DNA from 2 places in the Nocardioides sp. NPDC059952 genome. Region 1 is predicted to be linked to the other one. Evidence: predicted binding sites of a transcription regulator. Region 1 holds the regulator's gene; the other holds the start of a gene.
The links. The regulator HrcA, encoded in region 1, represses chaperone genes, less so after heat shock. The targets are predictions, from matches to a motif close to TTGGCACTCGNNNNNNNCGAGTGCCAA.
Positions count from the first base shown of each region.

Region 2: a site for HrcA is predicted at 1,977-2,003, ahead of groL (chaperonin GroEL). Genes of this name have one in related genera too.

Region 1 is NZ_JBHWLY010000021.1:10,987-19,434, reverse strand. It holds gene ACFV9G_RS12020 (error-prone DNA polymerase) at 1-247, shown strand, start outside; partial or broken gene ACFV9G_RS12015 (hypothetical protein) at 287-448, opposite strand; gene ACFV9G_RS12010 (GNAT family N-acetyltransferase) at 601-1,308, opposite strand; gene hemW (radical SAM family heme chaperone HemW) at 1,378-2,589, shown strand; gene ACFV9G_RS12000 (PspC domain-containing protein) at 2,689-2,883, shown strand; gene ACFV9G_RS11995 (DUF3097 domain-containing protein) at 2,892-3,740, opposite strand; gene ACFV9G_RS11990 (hypothetical protein) at 3,760-4,032, opposite strand; gene hrcA (heat-inducible transcriptional repressor HrcA) at 4,232-5,281, shown strand; gene dnaJ (molecular chaperone DnaJ) at 5,301-6,494, shown strand; gene ACFV9G_RS11975 (16S rRNA (uracil(1498)-N(3))-methyltransferase) at 6,513-7,256, shown strand; gene ACFV9G_RS11970 (Gmad2 immunoglobulin-like domain-containing protein) at 7,332-7,793, shown strand; gene ACFV9G_RS11965 (winged helix DNA-binding domain-containing protein) at 7,809-8,448, shown strand, end outside.
Region 2 is NZ_JBHWLY010000004.1:41,659-50,106, forward strand. It holds gene ACFV9G_RS02815 (M1 family metallopeptidase) at 1-1,223, shown strand, start outside; gene ACFV9G_RS02820 (GNAT family N-acetyltransferase) at 1,415-1,936, shown strand; gene groL (chaperonin GroEL) at 2,133-3,767, shown strand; gene ACFV9G_RS02830 (alpha/beta fold hydrolase) at 3,875-4,915, shown strand; gene ACFV9G_RS02835 (hypothetical protein) at 5,218-5,793, shown strand; gene ACFV9G_RS02840 (NTP transferase domain-containing protein) at 5,796-6,335, shown strand; gene ACFV9G_RS02845 (AAA family ATPase) at 6,411-7,289, shown strand; gene ACFV9G_RS02850 (VWA domain-containing protein) at 7,286-8,389, shown strand; gene ACFV9G_RS02855 (XdhC family protein) at 8,382-8,448, shown strand, end outside.

The DNA of each region.
Region 1 (8,448 bases):
AGGCGGCGTCACCTTCATCAACCTCGAGGACGAGACCGGCATGCTCAACGTCGTCTGCTCCGCCGGCCTGTGGAGGAAGCACCGCAAGATCGCCGTCTCCACCTCCGTCATGCTCATTCGCGGCATCCTCGAGCGCAACGACGGAGTGACGAACCTCGTCGCCGACCGTCTCGCCCCGCTCGAGGAGATCCACCCCGAGGCCGCCAGGGCCATCGCCGCCCGCCACCGCTCCCGCGACTTCCACTGACCCTCGCCGAGGCGTCAGCTAGGTCGGGCGAGACGTCGGCTAGGTCGGGCGAGGCGTCAGGTAGGTCGGGCGAGGCGTCAGGTAGGTCGGCCGAGAGGTCAGGTAGGTCGGCCGAGAGGTCAGGTAGGTCGGCCGAGACGTCACGTACGTCGGGCGAGGCGTCACGTACGTCGGGCGAGGCGTCAGGTAGGTCGGGCGAGGCGTCGGCTAGGTCGGGCGAGGCGTCAGGTAGGTCGGGCGAGGCGTCAGGTAGGTCGGGCGAGTGGGCAATGGGTGACGTTTCGGTCGACGGGGGTGACGTTTCGGTCGACCGGGGTGACGCTTCGGCCGACGGGGGTGACGCCTCGGCAGGGTCAGGCGGGCGCGCGGAAGAGCTCGAAGGTCGTACGCCGCCGCTCCTCGAACCCGAGACCGAGGTAGACGGAGATGGCGCCGGTGTTGGCGACCGAGGCGTGCATCAGGGCACGGGAGCCGCGGGCGTGGATGTCGGCGGTGACCGCGCGGACGAGGCGGCCGGCGAGGCCGCGGCCACGGGCCTCGGGTGCGGTGCAGACGGCGCTGATCTCGATCCACCCGCCCGGGTGCATCCGCTGGCCGGCCATCGCGACGAGGCGGCCCTCGTGGCGCAGCCCGAGATACGTACCCATCGTGTGGGTCGACTTCTCGAACGGCCCCGGTTCGGTGCGGGCGACGAGGTCGAGCATCTCGGGCACGTCGGCGGCACCGAGCACGACCGCCTCGGGGTCAGGTGCGGCCGCGACCCGTGACGTCTCGACGAGCTGCACCCCTTCACCGCCGCCGACCATCTCCCAGCCCTCCCCGCAGACACCGGCGGCTCCGGTGATCAACGCGGTGCCACCGGGTCCGACCGCTGCGGCCAGGTCGCGCCATGCCTGAGCCGAACCCGGGTCGGAGACGGCAGCGAAGGGCGAGACGTCGGGACGGTAGCGACGAGCGAGCCCCGAGCCCTCGGCGAGCGGGGCGTGCGCACCGGTCAGCGAGTGCCAGACCGGGTTGTCGAGAACATCGTCGAGAAGAAGATCAGGCTGCGAGACGGACACCCCGGAATTTTCCCACCACGGCCCCAGTCACGGTTAACCCTTTTCGACAGGTGGATCGATAATGGAGGGGTGCCTTCCGCTCTGCCTCCCGGCGACCCCGCCCCCACCGACGGGTCACTGCCGGCCGAATCGCTGAGCACGCTGGGGGAGAAGGGCCTGGGCTTCTACGTCCACGTCCCGTTCTGCACGGTCAGATGCGGCTACTGCGACTTCAACACCTACACCGCGATCGAGCTGGGCCCCGGGGTGAGCCGGCAGACGTACGCCGACCAGGCCATCGAGGAGGTCAGGCTGGCGCGCCGGGTGCTGGGTGAGCGTGACAAGAAGGTGGACACCGTCTTCTTCGGCGGCGGCACCCCGACCCTCCTCCCGGCCCAGGACCTGACCGGCATCCTGACAGCGATCAAGGACGGGTTCGGCCTCGCCCACGACGTCGAGGTGACGACGGAGGCCAACCCCGACTCCGTCGACCTGGACTACCTGCGCACCCTGCGCGAGGGCGGCTTCACCCGGCTCAGCTTCGGCATGCAGTCGGCCGTTCCCCACGTGCTCGAGACCCTCGACCGCACCCACGACCCCGAGCGGGTCCCGATGGTCGTGGAATGGGCCCGCGAGGCGGGCTTCGAGCAGGTCTCCCTCGACCTCATCTACGGCACCCCGGGTGAGTCGGTCGACGACTGGCGGACCAGCCTGGAGGCCGCGCTGGCCAGCGAGCCCGACCACATCTCGGCCTACTCCCTCATCGTCGAGGACGGCACCGCGCTGGCCCGGCGGGTCCGCAGGGGCGAGCTCGAGATGCCCGACGAGGACGACCTCGCCGACAAGTACGAGCTGGCCGACGCCGCCCTCCGAAAGCACGGTCTGACCTGGTACGAGGTCTCCAACTGGGCCACCGACGAGTCCCAGCGATGCCGTCACAACATGCTCTACTGGCAGGGCGGCGACTGGTGGGGCGTCGGCCCCGGCGCCCACAGCCACGTCGGCGGCACCCGGTGGTGGAACGTCAAGCACCCCAAGGCGTACGCGGACCGCATCGGCAGCAACCAGAGTCCCGCGCACGCCCGCGAGATCCTGGCCGAGGAGGACCGGCGGGTCGAGCGCGTCCTGCTCGAGCTGAGACTCGCCGACGGCCTCCCGGCAGACGCCCTCGACGACGAGGGCCGCGCCGCTCTTCCGGAGCAGGTGCGCCGCGGTCTGGTCACCGTCGCCGACGACACGATCCTCCTCACCGAGACCGGCAGACTCCTCGCCGACGCCGTGGTCCGAGACCTGCTCCCCTGAGGAGCCCTGAGCATCCCTGAGTCCGGGACCTTGGTCCTGACCGAAGGATCAGGGGTGATCCTGATTGGTAAAGAGCGCCCGACAGGGGAGAGTGGAGCTATGGCAACCACAACTCTTTCCCGTCCCAGCAACGACAAATGGATCGCCGGCGTCTGCGGCGGTCTCGGCGCCCGTTTCGGTATCAACTCGAACCTGATCCGGCTGGCGTTCGTGATCTCCTGCCTGCTCCCCGGACCGCAGTTCATCGTCTACATCGTGCTGTGGATCATCATGCCGAAGCGGTCGGCCTACTGACGACAGGCTCAGACGGGCTCGGTCACGAAGTCGATCAGCTCCTCGACCCGCCCGAGCAGGGCGGGCTCCAGGTCGCCGAAGGAGTTCACCCGCCCGAGGATGTGCTTCCAGGCCCGAGCGATGTCGGCCTGATCGCGGTGGGGCCAGCCCATGTGCTGGCAGATGCCCTTCTTCCACTCGATCGAGCGCGGCACGTTCGGCCAGGCCTCGAGCCCGAGCCTGGCCGGCTTGACCGCCTGCCACACGTCGATGAACGGGTGACCGACGATCAGCACGTGCTCGCCGACCTTGGAGCGCCGGATCGACTCCGCGATCCGGGCCTCCTTGGAGCCTTTGACCAGGTGGTCGACGAGCACCCCGACCCGCCGCTCGCGGCTGGGACGGAAGTCGACCAGGTGGTCGGCGAGGTCGTCGACACCGCCCAGGTATTCGACGACGACGCCCTCGATCCGCAGGTCGTCGCCCCAGATCTTCTCGACCAGCTCGGCGTCGTGACGCCCCTCGACGAAGATTCGCGACTCGCGCGCGACCCGGGCCTTGACCTTGTCCACGGCCACCGAGCCCGACGCGGTGCGGGTCGGCTTCGCCGGTGCCGTGCGGGTCACCGGGGGAGTGAGGATGACCGGCTTGCCCTCGAGCCAGAAGCCCGGCCCGAGCGGGAACGTACGCCGCTTGCCCTTCCGGTCCTCCAGGGTCAGCGTGTGCAGGTCACGGTCGATCCGGACGATCTCGCCGACGAAATCGGTCTCGATCTCCTCGACCACCGCGCCCAGCTCCGCCGGGGTCTCGACGGCACGCCCGTGCTTGGGCTTCTTCCAGTCGCCGGCCAGGACGTCGGAGCCGTAGCGATCGCTCATCCGGAGAACGGTAGTGGAGTCAGCAGCGAGAACCGGTGAGCACGCGCCCGAGCTGCTCGAGAACCTCGTCCGGCGTCGCTGCCGTCTCCGGGAACCGGAAGGTCACGTGGTGGCCGCCGTCGAGCGTGATCCAGGAGACGTCGACGCTCTCGGCGGTGAGGTCGGAGAGACGTACGCCCACGATGTGGCGCGGTCGCAGCCCGAGCCGTGCCGAGAGCGAGCGGCACAGGTCCGCCTGGTGCTCGTCGTTGGCGTGGGCCGTGATGCGGACCAGCAGATCGTCGGCGATCATAGGACTCTCCAGTGGGGCGGAAGCAGTGCAGCGAATGACTCTAAGGTCAGCCTAACCTAAGGCTATCTCGATGGCGAGAGAAGTAACCCGTTCCACAGAGTGGAGCGGCCACCGGAAACTGGTTCCTGTGACCCGAACCGGTAGGATTGGCACTCGCACGGAATGAGTGCCAGGCAGCCAGGACGACAGGAGGGCGCAGATGCAGAACGAACGCAGGCTCTCCGTCCTCCGGGCGATCGTCGAGGACTATGTGAAGACCGAGGAGCCGGTCGGCTCCAAGGCGCTCGTGGAGCGTCACGGTCTGGGTGTCTCCCCGGCGACGGTACGCAACGACATGGCCGCGCTGGAGGAGGAGGGCTACATCACCGCCCCCCACACCAGCGCCGGCCGGGTGCCCACCGACAAGGGCTACCGGCTCTTCGTCGACCGGCTGACCACTGTCAAGCCGATGACCGCGGCCGAGAAGCGGGCGATCGCCGGCTTCCTCGACGGCGCGGTCGACCTCGACGACGTCGTCAGCCGCTCCACCCGGTTGCTCTCCCAGCTGACCCGCCAGGTCGCGGTCGTGCAGTACCCGACCCTGAGCCGCTCGACCGTCCGCCACGTCGAGCTGGTCGCACTGGCCCCGACCAGGCTCCTCCTCGTGCTCATCCTCAGCACCGGCCGGGTCGAGCAGCGACTGCTCGAGGTCGCCGAAGAGGTCTCCGAGGAGACCCTGGCTATGCTGCGCGCGCGGATCAACACCGCGGTCGTCGGTGCCGTCATCGCCGAGGCCGGGGAGGCGCTGCGCACGATCGCCCGGCCGGCCGATGCGCCCGTCGACGGCCCGCAGACGGATACATTGAAGGATGGGCTCGCGGCCGCCGTGGCAGAGGCTCTGATCGAGGCGATGAACGACCACCGCTCCGACGAGCGGATCTCGATCGGCGGCACCAGCAACCTGGCCCGCTTCGGTGACAGCTTCGACACTGCCGTACGCCCGCTCCTGGAGGCCCTGGAGGAGCACGTCGTCCTGCTCAAGCTGATGGGCGAGGCGACCGCGGGCGGGCTGGTCACGGTGCGGATCGGCGCCGAGGGCCCCTACCAGGAGCTGTCGCAGACCAGCGTGGTCGCGACCGGCTACGGACCCGGCGACGAGGCGCTGGCCACGCTCGGCGTGGTCGGGCCGACCCGGATGGACTACCCCGGATCCATGGCGGCGGTGCGCGCGGTGGCGCGCTACCTCTCCCGGATCCTCGACGAGGCTTAAGAAAGAGCAACGAACTTCGATGGCAGGAAGACCGACGTTGGACCCCTATGAGCTCCTCGGTGTCGACAAGGACGCCGACGACGCAACGATCAAGAAGGCCTACCGGAAGCTGGCGCGCCAGTACCACCCGGACGTCAACCCCGACGCCGAGTCGCAGGAGAAGTTCAAGGAGATCTCCCACGCCTACGAGGTGCTGAGCGACCCGCAGAAGCGGGCTGCGTACGACCGCGGTGGCGACCCGTTCGCGGGCGGGTTCGGCGCACAGGGCGCGGGCTTCTCGTTCACCGACATCATGGACGCCTTCTTCGGCGGCGCCGGTGCCGGCACCGGCGGCGCGGGGCGTGGGCCCCGTCCGCGCGTACGTCGCGGGCAAGACGCCCTGATCCGTCTTGACATCGACCTGGCCGAGGCGGCCTTCGGCGTCACCCGCGACCTCAAGGTCGACACCGCGGTCGTCTGTGACACCTGTGGCGGCGAGGGGGCCGCGGAGGGCTCCCACCCGGTCCCGTGCGAGACCTGCCACGGCCAGGGCGAGGTCGCGGTCGTGCAGCGCTCCTTCCTGGGCGAGATCCGTACGCTGCGTCCGTGCAGCGCCTGCAACGGCTTCGGCACCGTCATCCCCGACCCGTGCCGCGACTGCAGCGGCGAGGGCCGGGTGCGCTCCCACCGCACCCTGACCGTCAAGATCCCGCCGGGCGTCGACGACGGCACCCGGGTGCAGCTCGCCGAGCAGGGTGAGATCGGCCCCGGCGGCGGCCCCGCCGGCGACCTCTACGTCGAGATCCACGTCGCCAAGCACGCCACCTTCACGCGCCGGGGCAACGACCTGCACTGCACCGCGAAGGTGCCGATGACCGCGGCCGCGCTCGGCACCACGCTCAACCTGCCGACGCTGGAGGCCGACCTCGTCGGCGAGGGCGTCGACCAGATCGACCCCGAGGACGCCTCGATCCACATCGACCTCAAGGCCGGCACCCAGTCCGGCACCGACCACGTCCTGCGTGGCCGCGGTGTGCCCGGTCTGCGGGGCGGTCGTGGCGACCTCATCGTGACCATCAACGTGGAGACCCCCACCAAGCTCGACCTCGAGCAGGAGGCGCTGCTGCGCCAGCTCGCCGAGCTGCGCGGTGAGGAGTCCGTCCAGGGCCAGCTCAAGGCGGCCCACAAGGGCGGCGTCTTCTCCTGGTTCAAGGACACCCTCAACGGGCACTGAGACAGGCACGGAGCTGACATGACCCTTCCCGTTCACCTCGTCGAGTCGCTCGTCGGCACCCGCGTCGGCGACGACATCGAGGTGAGCGGCGACGAGGGCCACCACGCGGTCGTCGTACGCCGCCTCCGGGTGGGCGAGGAGGTCGTGCTCACCGACGGCGCGGGCGAGGGCGTCACCGGCACGATCACGCAGACCACCAAGAAGTCGATGACCGTACGTGTCGAGGACGTCATCCTCGGCGACGCGCCGCCCGAGCCCGCGCTGACGGTCGTCCAGGCGCTCCCCAAGGGCGACCGCGGCGAGCTCGCCGTCGAGATGCTCACCGAGATCGGCGCCGCCAGCATCGTCCCGTGGGCAGCGACCCGCTCGGTCGCCGTCTGGAAGGGCGAGCGCGCGGTCAAGTCCCTCGCCCGCTGGCGAGCCACCGCTCGGGAGGCCGCCAAGCAGTCCCGCCGGCTGTGGCACCCCGAGGTCGAGCCGCTGGCCACCACCGACGCCGTCGTGGCCAAGATCGAGGCGGCCGACGTCGCCGTCGTGCTCCACGAGGAGGGCACCCTCCCGCTCGGGGCCGTCCCTGTCGTCGACGAGGGCACCATCCTCGTCGTGGTCGGCCCCGAGGGCGGCCTCACGGAGGACGAGATCGCCCAGTTCGAGAAGGCCGGCGCCACCACCATCCGCCTCGGCGCCGAGGTCCTGCGCACCTCCACCGCCGGCGTCGCCGCCGCTGCCGCCCTGCTGGCCCGCACCCGCCGCTGGGACTGACCGGCCGGCCGATTGACCGCCGACTGCTCGGCGTGGTGGGTTCGTCCTTCGGGGGCGCCGGGTGAGTATGGAGGCATGAGGAGCACACGTACGCGTCCGGCGGGCGCCATCATCGCTCTTGCTCTCTGCGGCGTACTGGCCGGTGGGTGCGGCAGCGACGATGCCGTCGCCGAGGACCCCGAGGTCTCGACCCAGCCGTCCGAGGAGCCGTCGACGCTGCCACGGACCTCCGCTCTGATCACGCTGGCGGCGCCGGCCGAGGGGGCGACGGTCTCCGACAGCTTCGAGGCGTCGGGCAAGGCCAACTCGAACGAGGCGAACGTGCCGTGGGAGGTCCGCGACACCACCGGCGAGACGGTGCTGGACGGGTTCGCGACCGCCGAGGGGTGGATGGACAAGCTCTATCCGTGGACGACGACAGTCGACGTCTCCGAGCTCGAGCCCGGGACGTACCTCTTCATCGCCCGCACCGACGACACCTCCGACGGCGAGGGGAAGCCTTCTGAAGAAGTCGGCGCACGGATCACCGTCGAGTAGGAGATCATCGCTACCGTGATCCTCACCGAACGGCAGCTCAACCGGACCCTCCTGCTCCGCCAGCACCTGCTGTCGCGGGCCTCTCTCACCCCGGCCGAGATGATCGAGCATCTGGTCGGCCTGCAGGCGCAGGAGACGTCGCCGCCGTTCTTCGCGCTGGCCGCCCGGCTGGAGTCGTTCGACCCCTACGCGCTCAGCGCGCAGCTCGAGTCGAGCGCGCTGGTCCGGCTCTCCTCGCTGCGGTCCACGATCCACATGCACACCGCCGCCGATGCGGCGCTGATCAGGGCCTGGACCCAGCCGGTCCATGACTTCTACACCCAGCGGGTCGAGATCGTCCGCCCGGCGGCGCAGCTGGAGGGTTTCGTGGAGGCGGCCGAGGACGTACTCGCTCTCGGGGCGCTGCCCAACGCGGCCCTCGAGGCCGGTCTGGTCGAGCACTTCCCCGGCGTCCCGGCCAAGGCGCTCGGCCTGCGGGCGCGCAACGAGCTGCCGCTGGTCCAGCTGCCGCCGCGGGGGCTGTGGAAGGGCTCGGGCGGGCTCGTCTACGACCTGCTCCCGCGCTGGACGGGCGTGCCTCCGGTGACCGTGGACGATGTCGTCCCGACGCTGGCGCCGGAGATCGTACGTCGCTACCTGCTCGCCTTCGGGCCGG
Region 2 (8,448 bases), on a different contig from region 1:
ACCGGCTCGCGGGCACGGCGACGATCCGCGCGGTCGCCGTCGAGGACCTCAGCCGCGTCGTCCTCGACCTCGCCCACCTGCGGGTGCAGAAGGTCGCGATCGACGGCCGCCCACCGGCCAAGTGGTCCCACCACGACCACCGCCTGGTGCTGAACCTCCGCTCGCGGATCGCGGCCGGCGAGGAGTTCGTGGTCACGGTCCGATACGCCGGCAAGCCCCGTCCGGTGGTGCTCTCCCATCACGGCGACGCCGGCTGGGAGGAGCTCGACGACGGTGTCATCGTCGCAGGTCAGCCGCATGGTGCGCCGACCTGGTTCCCGTGCAACGACCGCCCTTCCGACAAGGCCCGCTACGCGATCAGCGTGACCACCGCGCCGGGCTATGCGGTCGTCTCCAACGGCGAGCTGACCTCCCGCGTACGCCGCGGCAGCGGGGAGACCTGGCGCTACTGGCAGGCCGAGCCGATGGCGACCTATCTCGCCACGGTGCAGATCGGGCGCTACCGGGTCGTCGACATCGCGCCGACCGAAGGGCCGGGCGGACGGGTGCCGATCCGGGCCGCGTACCCGGTCGACGCCACCGCCGGGTTCGAGGCGTCCTTCGGGCGCCAGCGGGAGATGATGGCCTACTTCACCTCCGTCTTCGGTCCCTACCCGTTCGACTCCTACTCCGTCGTGGTCACCGACGACGAGCTCGAGATCCCCCTCGAGTCGCAGTCGCTGTCGACCTTCGGACGCAACCACCTCACCGGCGAGTGGTCGGACGTACGCCTCGTGGCCCATGAGCTCGCCCACCAGTGGTTCGGCAACGCGGTGACCCTGCGCGAGTGGCGCGACATCTGGCTCCACGAAGGTTTCGCCTGTTACAGCGAGTGGCTGTGGTCCGACGCCTCGGGGGGCCGCTCCTGCGGCGAGCACGCCCGTCACCACCACCGTCGGCTCTCCGCCCTGGCGCAGGATCTGGTCCTCGCCGACCCCGGTCCCGCGGACATGTTCGACGACCGCGTCTACAAGCGTGGAGCACTCACCCTGCACGCGCTGCGCCGCACCGTCGGCGACGAGGCCTTCTTCGAGATCCTGCGCACCTGGGTGGCCCGGCACAGCGGCGGATCGGTCGTCACCGCCGACTTCGAGGCCCTCGCGGCCGAGGTCAGCGGCCGAGACCTCACCGCGCTCTTCGACGCCTGGCTGCGCCGGCCCGCGCTGCCGGATCTACCCGCCTGAAGACAGCCGCGCCGCCGGTCGAGCCGTTTCCCCGCTGGTCGAGCCGGATTCGTGAGGAACGAACGAATCCGTGTCGAGACCAACACGGTCGTCTGTCGCGATCGATGGGACTGTGTTGGTCTCGACACGCTCGGCCGCAGGCGGCCTCACGGCTCGACCAGCGGGCGCTGACCCCGGCTATCCTCGGCGACGTGCCTGAGCTGACCTTCCGTGACGCGACCTTTTCCGACGTGGAGGCCCTGGTCGGGCTGATCGAGTCCGCCTACCGCGGCGACGCCTCCCGGGCCGGCTGGACCACCGAGGCCGATCTGCTCGCCGGCCAGCGGACGGACCCCGAGGGCGTACGCGAGGTGATCACCGCACCCGGCTCCCGGCTCCTGGTCGTCGAGCGTGCCGGCGAGATCGTCGCCTGTTGCCAGCTGCAGAAGCGCGAGGCGTACGTCTATTTCGGCATGTTCTCCGTCTCGCCGGCGTTGCAGGGCGCCGGTGTCGGGAAGGCCGTGATCGCCGAGGCCGAGCGGATCGCGCAGGCGTGGGGCGCGGCCGAGATCCGGATGACTGTGATCCGCCAGCGCGAGGACCTGATCGCGTTCTACGAGCGGCGGGGGTTCCGGCGTACCGGGCGTTTGGAGCCGTTCCCCTACGGCGACGAGCGTTTCGGGCTGCCGCTGCGGGACGATCTGGAGTTCGCCGAACTCGCCAAGCCGGTCTGAGTTTTCTTGCACTCTCGGGGGTCGAGTGCTAAACATGAGGCTGGCACTCTTACCATGAGAGTGACAATAACCGGACCGGTGACGTTGAGGCGTCGCGAGCGGCAGGGAAGGGTTCTGCCGGGAGTGGCGTCGTCCGTCGCGGGCAGCCCATCGGACCGGATCCAACGAACTTCCCAAGTGAAGGATCGCAGGAGCAATGCCGAAGCTCATCGCTTTCAACGAGGAGGCCCGTCGGGGTCTGGAGAAGGGTCTCAACACCCTCGCCGACGCCGTCAAGGTCACCCTCGGTCCCAAGGGCCGCAACGTCGTGCTCGAGAAGAAGTGGGGTGCCCCCACGATCACCAACGATGGTGTTTCCATCGCCAAGGAGATCGAGCTCGAGGACCCCTACGAGAAGATCGGTGCCGAGCTGGTCAAGGAGGTCGCGAAGAAGACCGACGACGTCGCCGGTGACGGCACGACGACCGCGACCGTTCTCGCCCAGGCGCTGGTCCGCGAGGGCCTGCGCAACGTCGCCGCGGGTGCCAACCCGGCCGGCCTCAAGCGCGGCATCGAGGCGGCCGTCGACGCCGTCTCCGAGCAGCTGCTCGCCCAGGCCAAGGACATCGAGACCAAGGAGCAGATCGCTGCTACCGCCTCGATCTCCGCTGCTGACACCACCGTCGGCGAGATCATCGCCGAGGCGATGGACAAGGTCGGCAAGGAAGGCGTCATCACCGTCGAGGAGTCGAACACCTTCGGGCTCGACCTCGAGCTGACCGAGGGTATGCGCTTCGACAAGGGCTACATCTCGGCCTACTTCGTGACCGACCCGGAGCGTATGGAGACCGTCCTCGACGACCCGTACATCCTGATCGTCAACTCGAAGATCTCCAGCGTCAAGGACCTGATCCCGGTCCTGGAGAAGGTCATGCAGACCGGCAAGCCGCTGGTCATCCTGGCCGAGGACGTCGACGGCGAGGCTCTCTCGACGCTGGTCGTCAACAAGATCAAGGGCACCTTCAAGTCCGTCGCCGTCAAGGCACCGGGCTTCGGTGACCGCCGCAAGGCCATGCTGCAGGACATCGCGATCCTCACCGGTGGTCAGGTCATCTCCGAGGAGGTCGGCCTCTCCCTGGAGACCGCCGGCATCGAGCTGCTCGGCCAGGCCCGCAAGGTCGTCATCACCAAGGACGAGACCACCATCGTCGAGGGTTCGGGCGACCAGGGTCAGATCGAGGGCCGGGTCAACCAGATCCGCGCCGAGATCGAGAAGTCGGACTCCGACTACGACCGCGAGAAGCTCCAGGAGCGCCTCGCCAAGCTGGCCGGCGGCGTGGCCGTCATCAAGGTCGGCGCGGCCACCGAGGTCGAGCTCAAGGAGCGCAAGCACCGCATCGAGGACGCCGTCCGCAACGCCAAGGCTGCTGTCGAGGAGGGCATCCTCGCCGGCGGTGGTGTCGCGCTGATCCAGGCCGCCGCTGCTGCCTTCGAGAAGCTCGAGCTCGACGGCGACGAGGCCACCGGTGCCTCGATCGTCAAGGCCGCCATCTCGGCGCCGCTGAAGCAGATCGCCATCAACGCCGGCCTCGAGGGCGGCGTCGTGGCGGAGAAGGTCGCCGGCCTCCCGCAGGGTCACGGCCTCAACGCCGCCACGGGCGAGTACGTCGACCTGCTGGCCGCGGGCATCATCGACCCGGCCAAGGTGACCCGCTCGGCGCTGCAGAACGCCGCGTCGATCGCCGCGCTGTTCCTCACCACCGAGGCCGTCGTGGCCGACAAGCCGGAGAAGGCCGCCGCTGGTGGCGACCCGACCGGTGGCATGGGTGACATGGGCGGCATGGGCTTCTGAGCCTGTTTCGCTAGCTTCACCAAGAGGGCCTCTCCTTCGGGAGGGGCCCTCTTGCGTTTCGAAGGAACCGCCCGCCGACCGAGGACCACCGGGCTACGCTCGACGTCATGGCCCCGAAGGCGATCCCGGCGCTGGCGATCTCGGCCGTGCTCCTCGCCGGATGCGGCGGGGAGCCCGCCGCCGCGCCGCCGTCCCGGACCACGACCCCAGGGACACCGGAGTCGACGTCGGCCACACCGGCCCCCTCGCCGAGCCCGTCGGAGACATTGCCACCGGTGACCGACAAGGTCTCGCTCCCGCAGCTGATGCGGGAGGACTTCCCCGGTGGCGAGGTGAAGGTGCTGCGGGAGTCGGGCAGCACGGATGCCTATCGGCGCTTCGAGGTCAACTACCCGAGCGGCCGGCTGACGATCACCGGCGTGCTCTTCCGTCCGCGAGGCGCCGGCCCGTTCCCCGGAGTCGTCTTCGCGCACGGCCACATCGACACCGACATCTACGTCACCGGGCAGGGGCTGCGGCGCGAGCAGGACCGGCTGGCCCGCGAGGGCTACGTCGTCCTGCACACCGACTACCGCGGCCACGCCGGCTCCTCGCCGATCCCGGAAGGAACCGAGGAGGACGAGAGCCGCCTCGGCTACACGCGGGACACCATCAACGCCGTCCAGGCGATGAAGCGACTTCCGTACGTCGACCCCGACCGCACCGCGCTGCTCGGCCGCTCGATGGGCGGGGGAGTGGTGATGAACGCGCTCGTCGCTCAGCCGGGGCTGGTGCGGGCCGGGGTGGCGTACGCGTCGGTCTCCTCCGACATCGTCGACAACATCAACCGGTGGGCGGTGCCGTCGCGACCCGACGAGGTGGCCAGGCTCTACCGGCAGTACGGCGACCCCGAGACGGAGCCGGAGTTCTGGGACGGGCTGTCGGCGCGGACGTACTTCGACCGCATCGAGGTCCCGCTCCAGATGCATCACGGGACCAACGACGAGTCCTGCCCGATCAGGTGGGCCTACACCACCCGGGACCTGCTGGAGAGCGCGGGCGTACGCCAGCGGCTGTGGGTCTACCCCGGAGAGCAGCACGCCTTCGGGCCGCAGTGGGATCTCTCGATCCGGCGGGTCATCGGGTTCCTCGATCGCCATCTGGCATGACCTGATCGGACGATGAGGACGGGTCCAGCGGTCCCATCCTTTTGGGGACTTTCGACACTGTCTCGACAACAGCTCGGTAACGCAACATTGGTGCTCCACACAGTGGCCGACTGCGGGGAAGCGTCTGGATCTGGGGGGCTTTGAAGCCCAAGGGAATATCCGGGTGAGGTTCTGCAGCGGCGGGCGGGGTCAGGGCTCTTCGAAGCCAGGGCCCCGCCTGCGTGTGTCAACGTGCGTGTGTCAACGGGCGGGGCTCCAGAGGGGTCCACGGATGGCACCCAGCGATGAGGCATGATGTTGGCATGAGCGAGCGCCAGCGAGCGACAACAGGTCTCAGGCCGCCGCGGTCACCGTGGCGTTGGGTCGCGGCCGTGGTCGCCGCCGCGGTCGTGCTCGTCGCCATCGTCGCCTCCTTCGGCCTCCTCAGCGCCGACGACTCTGCTGAGGACCCGGAGGCCGCACCTCCCTCGCCGACCGCGACGGTCACCGAGACCGCGCCGGTCCCCTCGTCGTCCGCTCCGGCGGAAGGTGCGGGGGCGACCGAGCTGACCGTCGTGGCGGACGCCGCCCGGTGCATCCCGCCGACCTCGAAGTGGCTCTCCCAGAACGCCGCGCTGGCCTTCGAGGGCACCGCGGAGAGCGTGAGCGAGAGCGAGGCCGTGCTGCGGGTGAAGACGTGGATGTACGCCGACGGCGTCGGTGGCACCGACACCGTCCGGATCATCCTGCCCGCGCCGAGCACGATCCCGATGCCCGAGTTCGAGAAGGGCAAGACCTATCTGGTCGCGGCCAAGGGCGATGCCAAGGTCATCGGCTGTGGCTACAGCGACGTCAAGGCCGCGAAGCTGCAGAAGCTCTACACCGCCGCGTTCAAGTGACGATGATCGCCGGCCTGCTCCTGGCCGCCGGCGCCGGGCGGCGGATGGGCATGCCCAAGGCGCTGGTCGACGACTGGCTGGTCCGGTCGGTCGAGGTGCTGCGCGAGGGCGGCTGCGACGAGGTGCTCGTCGTGCTCGGCGCCGCCGCCGAAGAGGCCCGAGCGCGGCTCCCGGAGGGGCAGCGGGTCGTCGTCGCCGAGGACTGGGACGACGGGATGGGGGCCTCGCTGCAGGCCGGCCTTGCGGCTCTAGGACCTGACGCCGAGGCTGCGCTGGTTCATCTCGTCGATCTGCCCGACGTCGGGGCCGATGTGGTGGCCCGAGTGGTCTCGGCCGGCTCGGCAGGCTCGGCCGGCGGGCTGGCACGAGCGGCGTACGCCGGGGTTCCGGGCCATCCGGTGCTGATCGGGCGCGACCACTGGGCGGGGGTCATCGAGGCCGCCGTCGGGGACCAAGGGGCTCGGAGCTACCTGAAGACCCACGACGTACGCCTGGTGGAGTGCGGCGACCTCGCCGGAGGGGACGACGTCGACCGCCGCTGAAACCGACGGCACGTTCGTACCCTCCTATGAGGTTGTCCAACCCTGAGCCAACGCTTCGCGTTCTAGGCTCAGGTCATGGACCTGACGCCCCAGGAGATCGCCGACCGCCTGGCGGCGACCGGATACCTGGCCGACCCGGAGCTGGCGACGGTGACGTTCCTCGGGCTGAAGATGCAGCGGCCGCTGCTGCTCGAGGGTGAACCGGGGACCGGGAAGACCGCGCTCGCGGAGGCGGTCGCCGAGGCGCTCGACCTGCCGCTGGTGAGGCTGCAGTGCTACGAGGGGATCGACGCGACCCAGGCGCTCTACGACTGGGACTTCGCTCGCCAGATCCTGCACCTGCGCGCCCTCGAGGCGGCCGGTGGCGCGGGAGAGGTGGAGGAGGCCGAGAAGTCCCTCTACGACGAGCGGTTCCTGCTGGCCCGCCCGGTGCTGGCCGCGCTGCGCCAGGCGCCATCGGTGCTGCTCGTCGACGAGGTCGACCGGGCCGATGACGAGTTCGAGGCGTTCCTGCTCGAGGTGCTGTCCACCTACCAGGTGACCATCCCGGAGTTCGGGACCGTCGCGGCAACAGTCCCACCGGTCGTCGTCCTCACCTCCAACCGCACCCGCGAGCTCCACGACGCCCTCAAGCGCCGCTGCCTCTACCACTGGATCGACCACCCGGGCCTGGCCCGCGAGATCGAGATCGTACGCAGCCGGGCCCCCGAGGTCGCCGAGGAGCTCGCCCGCCAGGTGGTCACGGTGGTCCAGCAGCTGCGCGGAGCCGAGGGCGCGAACGCGCTGCTCAAGCCCCCGGGCGTCGCCGAGACCCTCGACTGGGCCCGCGCCCTGCACCATCTCGGGGTGGCCGAGATGGACCTGGAGACCGCCGCCGCGACGCTCGGCGCGCTCGTCAAGCATCGCGAGGACGCCGACCGCGTCCGGGCTGCCCTGGACCGGCTGCTGGCATGACGGCACACGACGGCCCCGAGATCCTGCTCGGCTTCACCCGGGCGCTCAGGGCGGCAGGGGTGCAGGTGACCCAGGACCGCGCCCACGGCTTCCTGCAGGCGACCGCGATCGTCGGCGCCGGCGACCCGACCGCCACCTACACCGCCGGACGGGCCACGCTGTGTGCCGGCCCCGACGACCTGCGCCGCTACGACCAGGTCTTCGAGGCCTGGTTCGGATCGACCGCGACACTGCCGGGGCCGCAGGGGCCGCCGCGTACGGTCTCGGTCACCTCGACCCTGCCCGAGACCGAGCCGCAGGAAGGCGACGGAGAGGGTGAGGAGACCGACGACCTCATCCGGGCGCGGGCCAGCGACCTCGAGACCCTGCGCCACCGCGACGTCGCCGGCCTCGACCCGGCCGAGCAGGAGCGCGTCGCCGCGCTGATCGCTCGCCTCCGTCCGCGAGCCCCTCGCCGCCGGACGCCGCGGCAGGACCCCTGGCGGCGAGGGCGCGTCGATGCCCATCGCACCCTTCGGGCCAGCCTGCGACACCTCGGCGAACCGGCCGGGATCCACTACCGCAGGCGTGGTGATCGGCCGCGCCGCGTCGTGTGGCTGATCGACGTGTCCGGCTCGATGAGCTCCTACGCCGACGTGCTGCTGCGGGTCGCCCATCGGGTGAGCTCGACGACCGGGAGCGGGGCGGTGTTCACCATGGGGACCAGGCTCACCAACGTCACCCGCGCGCTGCGCCACCGAGACCCCGATCGCGCGCTCGTCGCGGCCGGCGAGACGGTGCCCGACTGGTCGGGCGGGACCCGGCTCGGCGACGACCTGCAGGCGTTCCTGCGGCGGCACCAGGGTCTGGCCAGGGGCGCGGTGGTGGTCATCGCGAGCGACGGCTGGGAGCGCGGCGACACCGCGCTCCTCGAGGAACAGGCGGCGAGGCTGCACCGTCTCGCCCATCGCGTGGTGTGGGCCAACCCACACCGTGGCAAGGTTGGATATGAACCACTGCAGCGAGGCATCGTCGCGGTGCTGCCGCACGTGGACGACTTCGTCGCCGGACATTCCCTGGCGACGTACGAGGATCTGGTGGAGGTGATCGCGCGTGCGTGACGTACTCGACGATCTGATGAAGTGGTGGGAGTCCGGCGAGACGGTGGCGGTGGCCACGG